DNA from 2 places in the Kribbella sp. NPDC006257 genome. Region 2 is predicted to be linked to the other one. Evidence: riboswitches for the same ligand, from Rfam matches in the RefSeq annotation. Region 2 holds a riboswitch; the other holds the start of a gene.
The links. A riboswitch is a leader RNA that binds a small molecule or an ion and turns the genes downstream of it on or off. The one in region 2 is predicted to bind cobalamin.
Positions count from the first base shown of each region.

Region 1 (4,414 bases), on a different contig from region 2:
CTCGGGTGAACCTGGTTCTCGCCGTACTGCGTGCGCAGCAGATGTGGGGCGGCAAGGCAGGCGCCGTACGAGGGCTTCGTGCTGCTCTCGGCGACACGTTCGGTGTCGACGAGGCCGCGATGCTTGCCGATCCGGGGAAGGCCGTGCCGGAGTTGGCCGACCTTGCCACGCTGGCCGATCTGCCCGCCGTGAGCGGTGCCGACGGTGTCGACCTGCTGGAGTCGGTGGCCCGCAAACTCGTGCTCGGCATGGAGACACTCGGTTGGGACGGTTCCAAGGTCCCGGTCGTCGTCGAGGAGGTTCTTGGTCGGCCATCCGCTGGGGTTTCAGCTTCTTTGACTTTCGCCGCGACCGAGGTCGTGCCGCGGCTGGGGCGTACGGGCGACGAGCTGACCAACGTACTGCGGGCGCTCGCCGGCCGCTTCGTCGAGGCCGGCCCGTCCGGCTCGCCGACTCGTGGCCTGGTGAATGTGCTGCCGACGGGGCGGAACTTCTACGCCGTCGACCCGAAGGCGATCCCGAGCCGGAACGCCTGGGACGTCGGTGTCGCGCTGGCCGATTCGCTGCTGGCTCGGCACAAGGCGGAGACGGGGGAGTGGCCGCGCTCGGTTGGTCTGACCGTGTGGGGTACGTCGGCGATGCGCACGCAGGGCGACGACCTCGCCGAGGTGCTGTGGCTGCTCGGTTGCCGCCCGGTCTGGGACGAGGCGTCTCGCCGGGTGACCGGCTTCGAGGTCGTCCCGCTGGCTGAGCTCGGCCGGCCGCGGGTGGACGTGACGATCCGGATCTCCGGGTTTTTCCGGGATGCTTTCCCGCATGTGGTGTCGCTTCTCGACGAAGCAGTGCGGACCGTTGCCGCTTTGGAGGAAGATGCCGCTGACAACTACCTCCGGGCGCATGTGCAGGCTGATGTTGCCGCGGGCAATGATTTGCGGTCGTCGACGGCTCGGGTCTTCGGATCCAAGCCTGGCTCCTATGGCGCTGGTCTGCTGCCGCTGGTCGATGCGCGGAACTGGCGCACCGACGCGGAGCTCGCCGAGGTGTACGCGGTGTGGGGTGGCTATGCCTACGGCAAGGACCTCGACGGTGCGGAGGCACGGCCGTCGATGGAGCGGGCCTACGCGCGGATCCAGGTTGCGGCGAAGAACGCGGACACCCGCGAGCACGACATCATGGATTCGGACGACTACTTCCAGTACCACGGTGGGATGGTCGCGATGGTGCGGCATCTGACCGGGTCGAACCCCAAGGCGTACATCGGCGACTCCGCCGTACCGGCTCAGGTGAAGACGCGGACGCTGGAGGAGGAGACCAAGCGGGTCTTCCGGGCGCGCGTGGTGAACCCGCGGTGGATGGCGGCGATGCAGCGGCACGGGTACAAGGGTGCCTTCGAGATGGCCGCGACGGTGGACTACCTGTTCGGGTACGACGCGACCGCGGGCGTGGTGGACGACTGGATGTACGAGACGCTGACCACGGAGTACGTCGCCAACCCGGAGATCGCCGAGTTCTTCCGCAAGTCGAACCCCTGGGCCCGGCACGGGATCGCCGAGCGGTTGCTGGAAGCCGCCCAGCGCGGACTCTGGGCGGAACCGACCGACGAAGCCCTGGAGACGCTCCGGACGGCCGTCCTGGAAACAGAAGGTGACATCGAGGACCGCGGCTGAGACAGCGCTGTGCCGGCCTTCGCCGGTGTGATTGGGTGGCGGTATGGCTTCTGAGCAGCTGCGGATCCTGGTCACCAACGACGACGGCTACCAGGCCCGGGGGATCCGGGCCCTGGCCGGCGCACTGGCCGCCGCCGAGTACGACGTACTGGTGGTCGCGCCGCTGACGGACCAGAGCGGGGTCGGTACGGCGCGGGCCGGGTGGGTGAACAAGCCGATCGCGACCGCTTCGGAGGATGCTGATGGGGTCACCTACATCGGAGTGGACGGGACGCCTGCGCTCGCCGTGACGATGGCGCGGCTCGGGATCTTCGGGAAGTCGCCTGATCTGGTCGTGTCGGGGATCAACCACGGGTTCAACTTCGGGGCGATCCTGCACTCGGGGACCGTCGGTGCCGCGCTGACGGGTGCGACGCAGGGGTTGTCGGGTCTGGCTGTGAGCATCGGTTCCGAGGATCCGCAGTACCTGGATGTGGCGGCGGAGATTGCGGTCGAGTTGGTTCCTTGGCTTCGCGACCAGCCGACCGGGACCGTTCTCAACGTCAACGTGCCCGACGTCCCGAAGGCATCGCTACGGGGTGTGCGCAATGCGCGGCTCGCTCCGGTGAACCCGAGCCGCCTCAAGGCCGGCGTCGCCCCCACCGGCGAGCCGATCATGATCCTCCGCGACCCCGACCCGTCCCAGGACCCCGAATCCGACGAGGCCCTGCTCACCGAGGGCTACGTCACCCTCACCTCGATCACCGGCATCCAATCCCACCCCAACACCACCGCCACCCACCACCTGGCAGACCACCTCCCCGACCTCCCAACCACCTGAGGTCGCCGCCCAACCCGCTTCGGCGGGTTCGTCTGACGTGTCTCGGCGGGTGAGGTTGGTCTCCGGCTGAGCAGGGGGTGCGGGTGGTGTGGAATGATCGCGGGGACGTTGGAGAGGAACACCGGTGCCGGCTCTTCGGAGCTGAAGTCCGGGGCGGTCCCGCCACTGTGACCGGGTGATTTTCCGGAAGCCAGGACATCTCCGAGCGTCCGCCGGGAGCGCCTTCCGCGTTGCCGGTGTGCCAGGTGCCGAGGCGGGCGTGGACACCCGCAGGACGAAGGGATACGCCGCTGATGCGGTCTGCTCTGACCAACGGATTCCCGTTCACCGCCGTCGTGGGGATGGAAGACCTCCAGCTCGCCCTGATCCTCGCAGCGGTCTCGCCGGCGATCGGCGGCGTACTGATCCGCGGCGAGAAGGGTACGGCGAAGTCGACCGCCGTCCGCGCCCTGACCGAGATCCTCCCCCCGGTCGAGGTCATCACCACGTGCCGCTTCTCCTGCGACCCGGACCACCCAGACCCCGACTGCCCAGACGCTCCGCATGCTGAGGGCGGTGGTGAGCGGTCTCTGCGGCCTGCTCGGCTTGTTGAGTTGCCGGTGGGGGCGACCGAGGATCGGGTGCTCGGGTCTTTGCATCTTGAGCGAGCGCTCTCCGAAGGCGTTACGGCGTACGAGCCTGGTCTGCTGGCGGCGGCTCATCGGGGACTGCTGTACGTCGACGAGGTCAACCTGCTGCACGACCACCTGGTCGACGTCCTGCTCGACGCCGCCGCCATGGGACGCGCGACGGTCGAGCGCGACGGCGTCTCGGTCACCCACCCGGCGCGGTTCGTGCTCGTCGGCACCATGAACCCCGAGGAAGGCGAACTCCGGCCGCAGTTGCTCGACCGGTTCGGGCTGACCGTCGACGTGGTGGCGAGCCGCGATCCTGCCGTTCGCGTCGAGGTGATGCGGGCGCGGCTGACGTACGAGGCCGATCCCGCCGCGTTCGTGGCGAAGTTCGCCGATCAGCAGCGCGAACTCGCCGAGCGGATCGTCAAGGCGCAGAGCCTGCTGTCCGAGGTGATCCTGACCGACGCCGCGCTCCGCCAGATCGCCGAGATCTGCGCGTCCTTCGACGTCGACGGCATGCGCGCGGACCTCGTGACAGCCCGTACGGCGGTCGCGCACGCCGCCTGGTCGGGACGAACCGTCGTCGAGGTGGAGGACGTCCGCGCCGCCGCCAAACTCGCCCTCCCACACCGCAAACGCCGCAACCCGTTCGACGCCCCGGGCCTGGACGACGAACAGCTAGAACAAGCCATCACCGACAGCACCCCACCCGACCCGAACCCGGACGACCCCAACCCGGACGACCCGGACGGCGGAGGGTCAGACGGCGGCGGCCCGGACGGCGGGTCAGATGGCGGTCCGGACGGGGGCGACGTGTCAGACGGCGGCCGGCAGGACCCCGCCGATCGTGAGTCGTCCGCCGAGCAGGATGCTTCCGCCGACCAGCCTCCCGCTGACCGGGACGTCGAGAACGACCGAGAGAGCGCGGGGAGCGCTCTCCCCGGCCCCGCGCCAACAGGCCAGATCGCCGCAAGCTCGGAGCCCTACAAGGCCCGCCTCCTGAGCATCCAGGCAGCCGGCGCAGGCGTAACCGGCCGCCGCTCCCGAGCCATCACCGAGGCCGGCCGAGTAGTAGGAGACCGCGCTCGAGTAGGCCGCGAGTCCGGCCGCCCCCACCTACTCGCCACGATCCGCGCCGCCGCACCACACCAACACTCACGCCGTCTTTCTTCCACAGCTGACCGACCCGCGCTCTCAGTACAGGGCAGCGACATCCGGTTGGCTGTGCGGGAGGGGCGGGAAGGGAATCTTGTGTTGTTTTGTGTTGATGCGTCCGGGTCGATGGGGACGAAGAGGCGGATGGGGGAGGTCAA
Region 1 is NZ_JBEXSJ010000018.1:62,612-67,025, reverse strand. Features, by position in the region: gene cobN (cobaltochelatase subunit CobN) at 1-1,667, shown strand, start outside; gene surE (5'/3'-nucleotidase SurE) at 1,711-2,487, shown strand; cobalamin riboswitch at 2,571-2,708, shown strand; gene ABZ004_RS22315 (putative cobaltochelatase) at 2,781-4,414, shown strand, end outside.
Region 1: another riboswitch for cobalamin. It lies ahead of ABZ004_RS22315 (putative cobaltochelatase); the one in region 2 lies ahead of ABZ004_RS34990 (ribonucleoside-diphosphate reductase subunit alpha).

Region 2 (4,414 bases):
GAGGTTCAATTCGAACATACGTTCGAGGCGAGATCAAAACGGGGAGTGTGAGGAACTGTGATGCCGGAGCCGTTCGACTGGGACATCCTGCAGCGGCCGTCTGCGATGGCGATGGTGCGTGGGCAGCTCGGCTTCAGCTGGATGGTGTTGTCCGGGCGACTCGCCGCGCTGACCGACGAGCAGTACTTCTGGCGCCCGAGCAGCGAGGCGCTGACCGTCGTGCGACGGCAGTACGCCGGGCGGTTCAGATCGCTCGGGTCCGGCGAATGGGTCGCGCAGTGGCCGGACGAACCGGATCATCGCGGGCCGCGGACCATCGCCTGGCTGATCGCCCATCTGACCGAGACCTTCTTCGAGCGCTGGGAGTGGACCTTCGGCGCCAGCAAACAGGGGCGGGCCGACATCACCCTGCACGGCAACGCGCAGGACGCGGTGGCCTGGCTCGCGCATTGGGTCGACGCCTGGCAGGACTCGATCGCTGAGCTCGACGAGGAGCAGGCAATGACGGTCGGCCTCAGCCAGGCAACCGAGCTCGACGCCGCCGAACCCTTCGGCCACGTTGTCCTCCGTCTCAACCGGGAGCTCATCCACCACGGCTCCGAGATCATGACGCTCCAAGACCTCCACGCCCTCGCCGCCTGACACCCACAGTCCACCCCGGCCCGGACGCCACTGGTCAGGCGCCGGACCAACCACGGGGTGACAAGCCGAGCCGACCCGCCTGAGGCGCGCGGGTCGGCCCGGCACGGCAGACGCCTGGTCGCCAGGGTCCGTATCTCCAAACCACCGCTCAGGAGAGGGCTCTGGTGGCCAGGTCCCAGACGGCGTCGAACGCGTTCAGCTCGATCGGGTTGAACCGGTTCTTGGTGACCGCGACCGAGATCCCACTCGCCGTATCCGCGTAGGCGGCCCCACCGCCGACCCCGACATGACCGAAGACGGTCTTCGCAACCGGCCGGCCGCCGAGCTGTCCGACGGTGTAACCGAGTCCGTACTGCGCTGGTCCGCCGGTCATCTCGTCATCGCCGGAAGTAGCGATACTCGAGATCTCCCGCAACCGCTCCGCGCTCACCAACCGCACCCCGTCGACCTCACCGAGCAGCGCGGCGTACATCTTGGCCATCGCTCGCGCCGTCACGATCCCGCCGGCCGGGACGTTGGAGCTGATCAACCCCGGATTGTTGGCGTAAGCAGCATTGGGGAACAACTGCATCGGAGCAGCCTTGAACAACGGGAATTCCGGCGGCAGCGAAGCAAACGCCGCCGTTCCCTCGGGATCGTCCTCGAAGTACGCCACCCGATCCAGCGCGTCCGCCGGTACGCCGAAGAACAGTTCGTCGGCGACTCCCAGCCGCGCACCGATCCCCTCGGCGAGCACCTGCGAGATCGGATTCCCGGTCGCCCGCCGGATGATCTCGCCAACGAGGAACCCGAAGGTGACCGCGTGGTAGCCGACCCGCTCCCCCGGCGTCCACCACGGCTCGAGGGCGGCGATCATCGAGCACATCCCGTCCCAGTCACACAGCTGATCCACCGTCAGATCGGCCGGCACCGCCGGCACCCCCGCCGAGTGGGTCAGAACATGCCAGACCGTCGTCGTCTCCTTGCCACGAGCACCGAACTCGGGCCACAGGTCCGCCACCAACGTGTCGTAGCCGAACACACCCTCCTCGACCAGCACGTGTATGACCGTCGCCGCAACACCTTTGACCGCAGAGGCGGCGTAAAACAGCGTGTCCGAGGTCACCGGCCGCTCAGCGGACGCTTCAGACGCGTCGACGGACGGACCTGCCGTGCCGGCGACTGCGTCGACGATTGGGGTGCCGCGGTGGTAGACCGCGGCCTGGATTCCGTTCTCGGCACCCGACTCGACCAGGCCGTCGATGACCCCTTGAACCTGCTCCTGCAGATCGCTCATACCAGTTCCTTCCCAGGGCGTGACCGCCGCCACGCTGGCGACTCTCAGCAGTGGGTCGGAGCCGTCGCAGCAATCTTGACATGGCCCGACGACACAACCACCTCCACAAGATGTGCGACACACGGCGCGTCCTGCCACTAGATGTAGGGGTTGGCGAGCTAAGGTCCTACTACTGGCACCAGGGGAATCCTGTGGAAATCCGGGGCTGCCCCGCAGCGGTAAGCGGGGAACGTGTCCCGTGAGCCCGAATACCTGTCGCCGGTGCGTGTGCCGCCGGTACACGCTGTCCGAGGCCTCGAGGGCGGGCCGCAGGGCGTGACAGCAGACGACACGAGGTCGCCACGACCTCGTGCGGATCTGTGCTGTCCCGTCATGCGCGCACGCCACAGGGTCCCGGTCGTCAAAGACTCGCGTGGAGAGAGCGCTTGTGACAATCCTTTCCCAAACCACGACCCAGCCAGGCGTGGCGAACCAAACACCGACCCAACTGACCGTCGTACGGCGTGACGGCAGCAGCACCGCCGAAGAGCTGAGCACGAAGCCGGTCATCACGGTCCGCGCGGCCGACGGCAGCACCGCTCCACTTGACGTCGAGCGACTCCGCGTCATCGTCGCCGAGGCTGCGGCAGGCCTCGACGCCGTCGACGCCGAGCTGATCCTCAACGAAACCCTGGGCTCCTGCTACGACGGCATCGCCCAGCACGAGGTCGAGCTCGCCCTGGTGATGGCGGCCCGCGGCTATGTGGAGAACGAACCGCAGTACAGCTTCGCGGCGTCCCGGCTGCTGCTCGACCAGATCCGCCGCGAGACGCTCGGCCGGGTGCACGGTGAGCCGCGCCAGGCGAGCCAGGCCGACATGGCCACGGCGTACGTCGACTACTTCCCGCTGTACATCCGGACCGGTATCGAGGCAGGCCTGCTCGACCCAGAGCTGGCCACTTTCGACCTGGCCAAGCTGGCCGCGGCGATCAAGCCCGAGCGCGACCTCGACTTCGCGTTCCTCGGCTTGCAGACCCTTTACGACCGCTACCTGCTGCACATCGACAAGACCCGCTTCGAGCTGCCGCAGGCCTTCTTCCTCCGCGTCGCCATGGGAATCTCTCTCAAAGAAGAGAACCGTGAGGACCGGGCGATCGAGTTCTACGAGCTGCTCAGCTCCTTCCGGTTCATGTCGAGTACGCCGACCCTGTTCAACTCCGGTACGACGCGTCCGCAGCTCTCCTCCTGCTTCCTGACCACCGTCGAAGATGACCTGTCCGGCATCTTCACCGGCATCCGGAACAACGCGCTGCTCGCCAAGTACTCCGGTGGTCTCGGCAACGACTGGACGCCGGTCCGCGGGATCGGCGCCAAGATCCGCGGCACCAACGGCGAGTCGCAAGGCGTCGTACCGTTCCTGAAGATCGCGAACGACACGGCCGTCGCGGTCAACCAGGGCGGCAAGCGCAAGGGCGCGGTCTGTGCGTACCTCGAGACCTGGCACATCGACATCGAGGAGTTCCTCGACCTTCGCAAGAACACCGGTGACGAGCGCCGTCGTACGCACGACATGAACACGGCCAACTGGGTGCCGGACCTGTTCCTGCAGCGAGTCGAGGCCGGCGGCGACTGGACGCTGTTCTCGCCCGACGAGGTGCCTGATCTGCATGACCTGTACGGCGCAGCCTTCGCCACGGCGTACGAGAACTATGAGCAGGCTGCCGATCGCGGTGAGATCCGGGTGTTCCGCCGGGTCAAGGCCGTCGATCTGTGGCGCCGGATGCTGACCGTGCTGTTCGAGACCGGTCACCCGTGGATCACCTTCAAGGACGCGTGCAACCTGCGCTCGCCGCAGCAGCACGACGGCGTGGTCCACTCGTCGAACCTGTGTACCGAGATCACGCTGAACACCACCGTCGACGAGACCGCGGTCTGCAACCTCGGTTCGGTCAACCTGGTCCCACACCTGACCAAGACCGGCCTAGATGCAGAGCTCCTCCGCGACACCGTGAAGACAGCGGTTCGGATGCTCGACAACGTGATCGACGTGAACTTCTACACGACGCCCGAGTCGGAGCGCGCGAACCAGCGGCATCGCCCGGTCGGCCTCGGCCTGATGGGCTTCGCCGACGCGCTCTTCGCGCTGCGCATCCCCTACAGCTCCGAGGCCGCCGTCGCGTTCGCCGACAGCTCGATGGAGCAGATCAGCTACCACGCGATCGAGGCGTCGACGGATCTCGCCGCCGAGCGCGGCACCTACCAGACGTACGAGGGCTCGCTGTGGAGCCAGGGCATCCTGCCGATCGACTCGCTCGAGCTGCTCCGGCAGGCGCGGAACGGCGACCTGACCGTTGACACCGGCAAGCAACTCGATTGGGACGTACTCCGGGGGAAGGTGCTCCGCGAAGGCATGCGCAACTCGAACGTGCTGGCGATCGCCCCGACCGCGACGATCTCCAACATCTGCGGCGTGAGCCAGTCGATCGAGCCGATCTACCGCAACCTGTTCGTGAAGTC
Region 2 is NZ_JBEXSJ010000043.1:13,236-17,649, reverse strand. Features, by position in the region: gene ABZ004_RS35000 (DinB family protein) at 61-642, shown strand; gene ABZ004_RS34995 (serine hydrolase domain-containing protein) at 791-1,918, opposite strand; cobalamin riboswitch at 2,056-2,193, shown strand; gene ABZ004_RS34990 (ribonucleoside-diphosphate reductase subunit alpha) at 2,382-4,414, shown strand, end outside.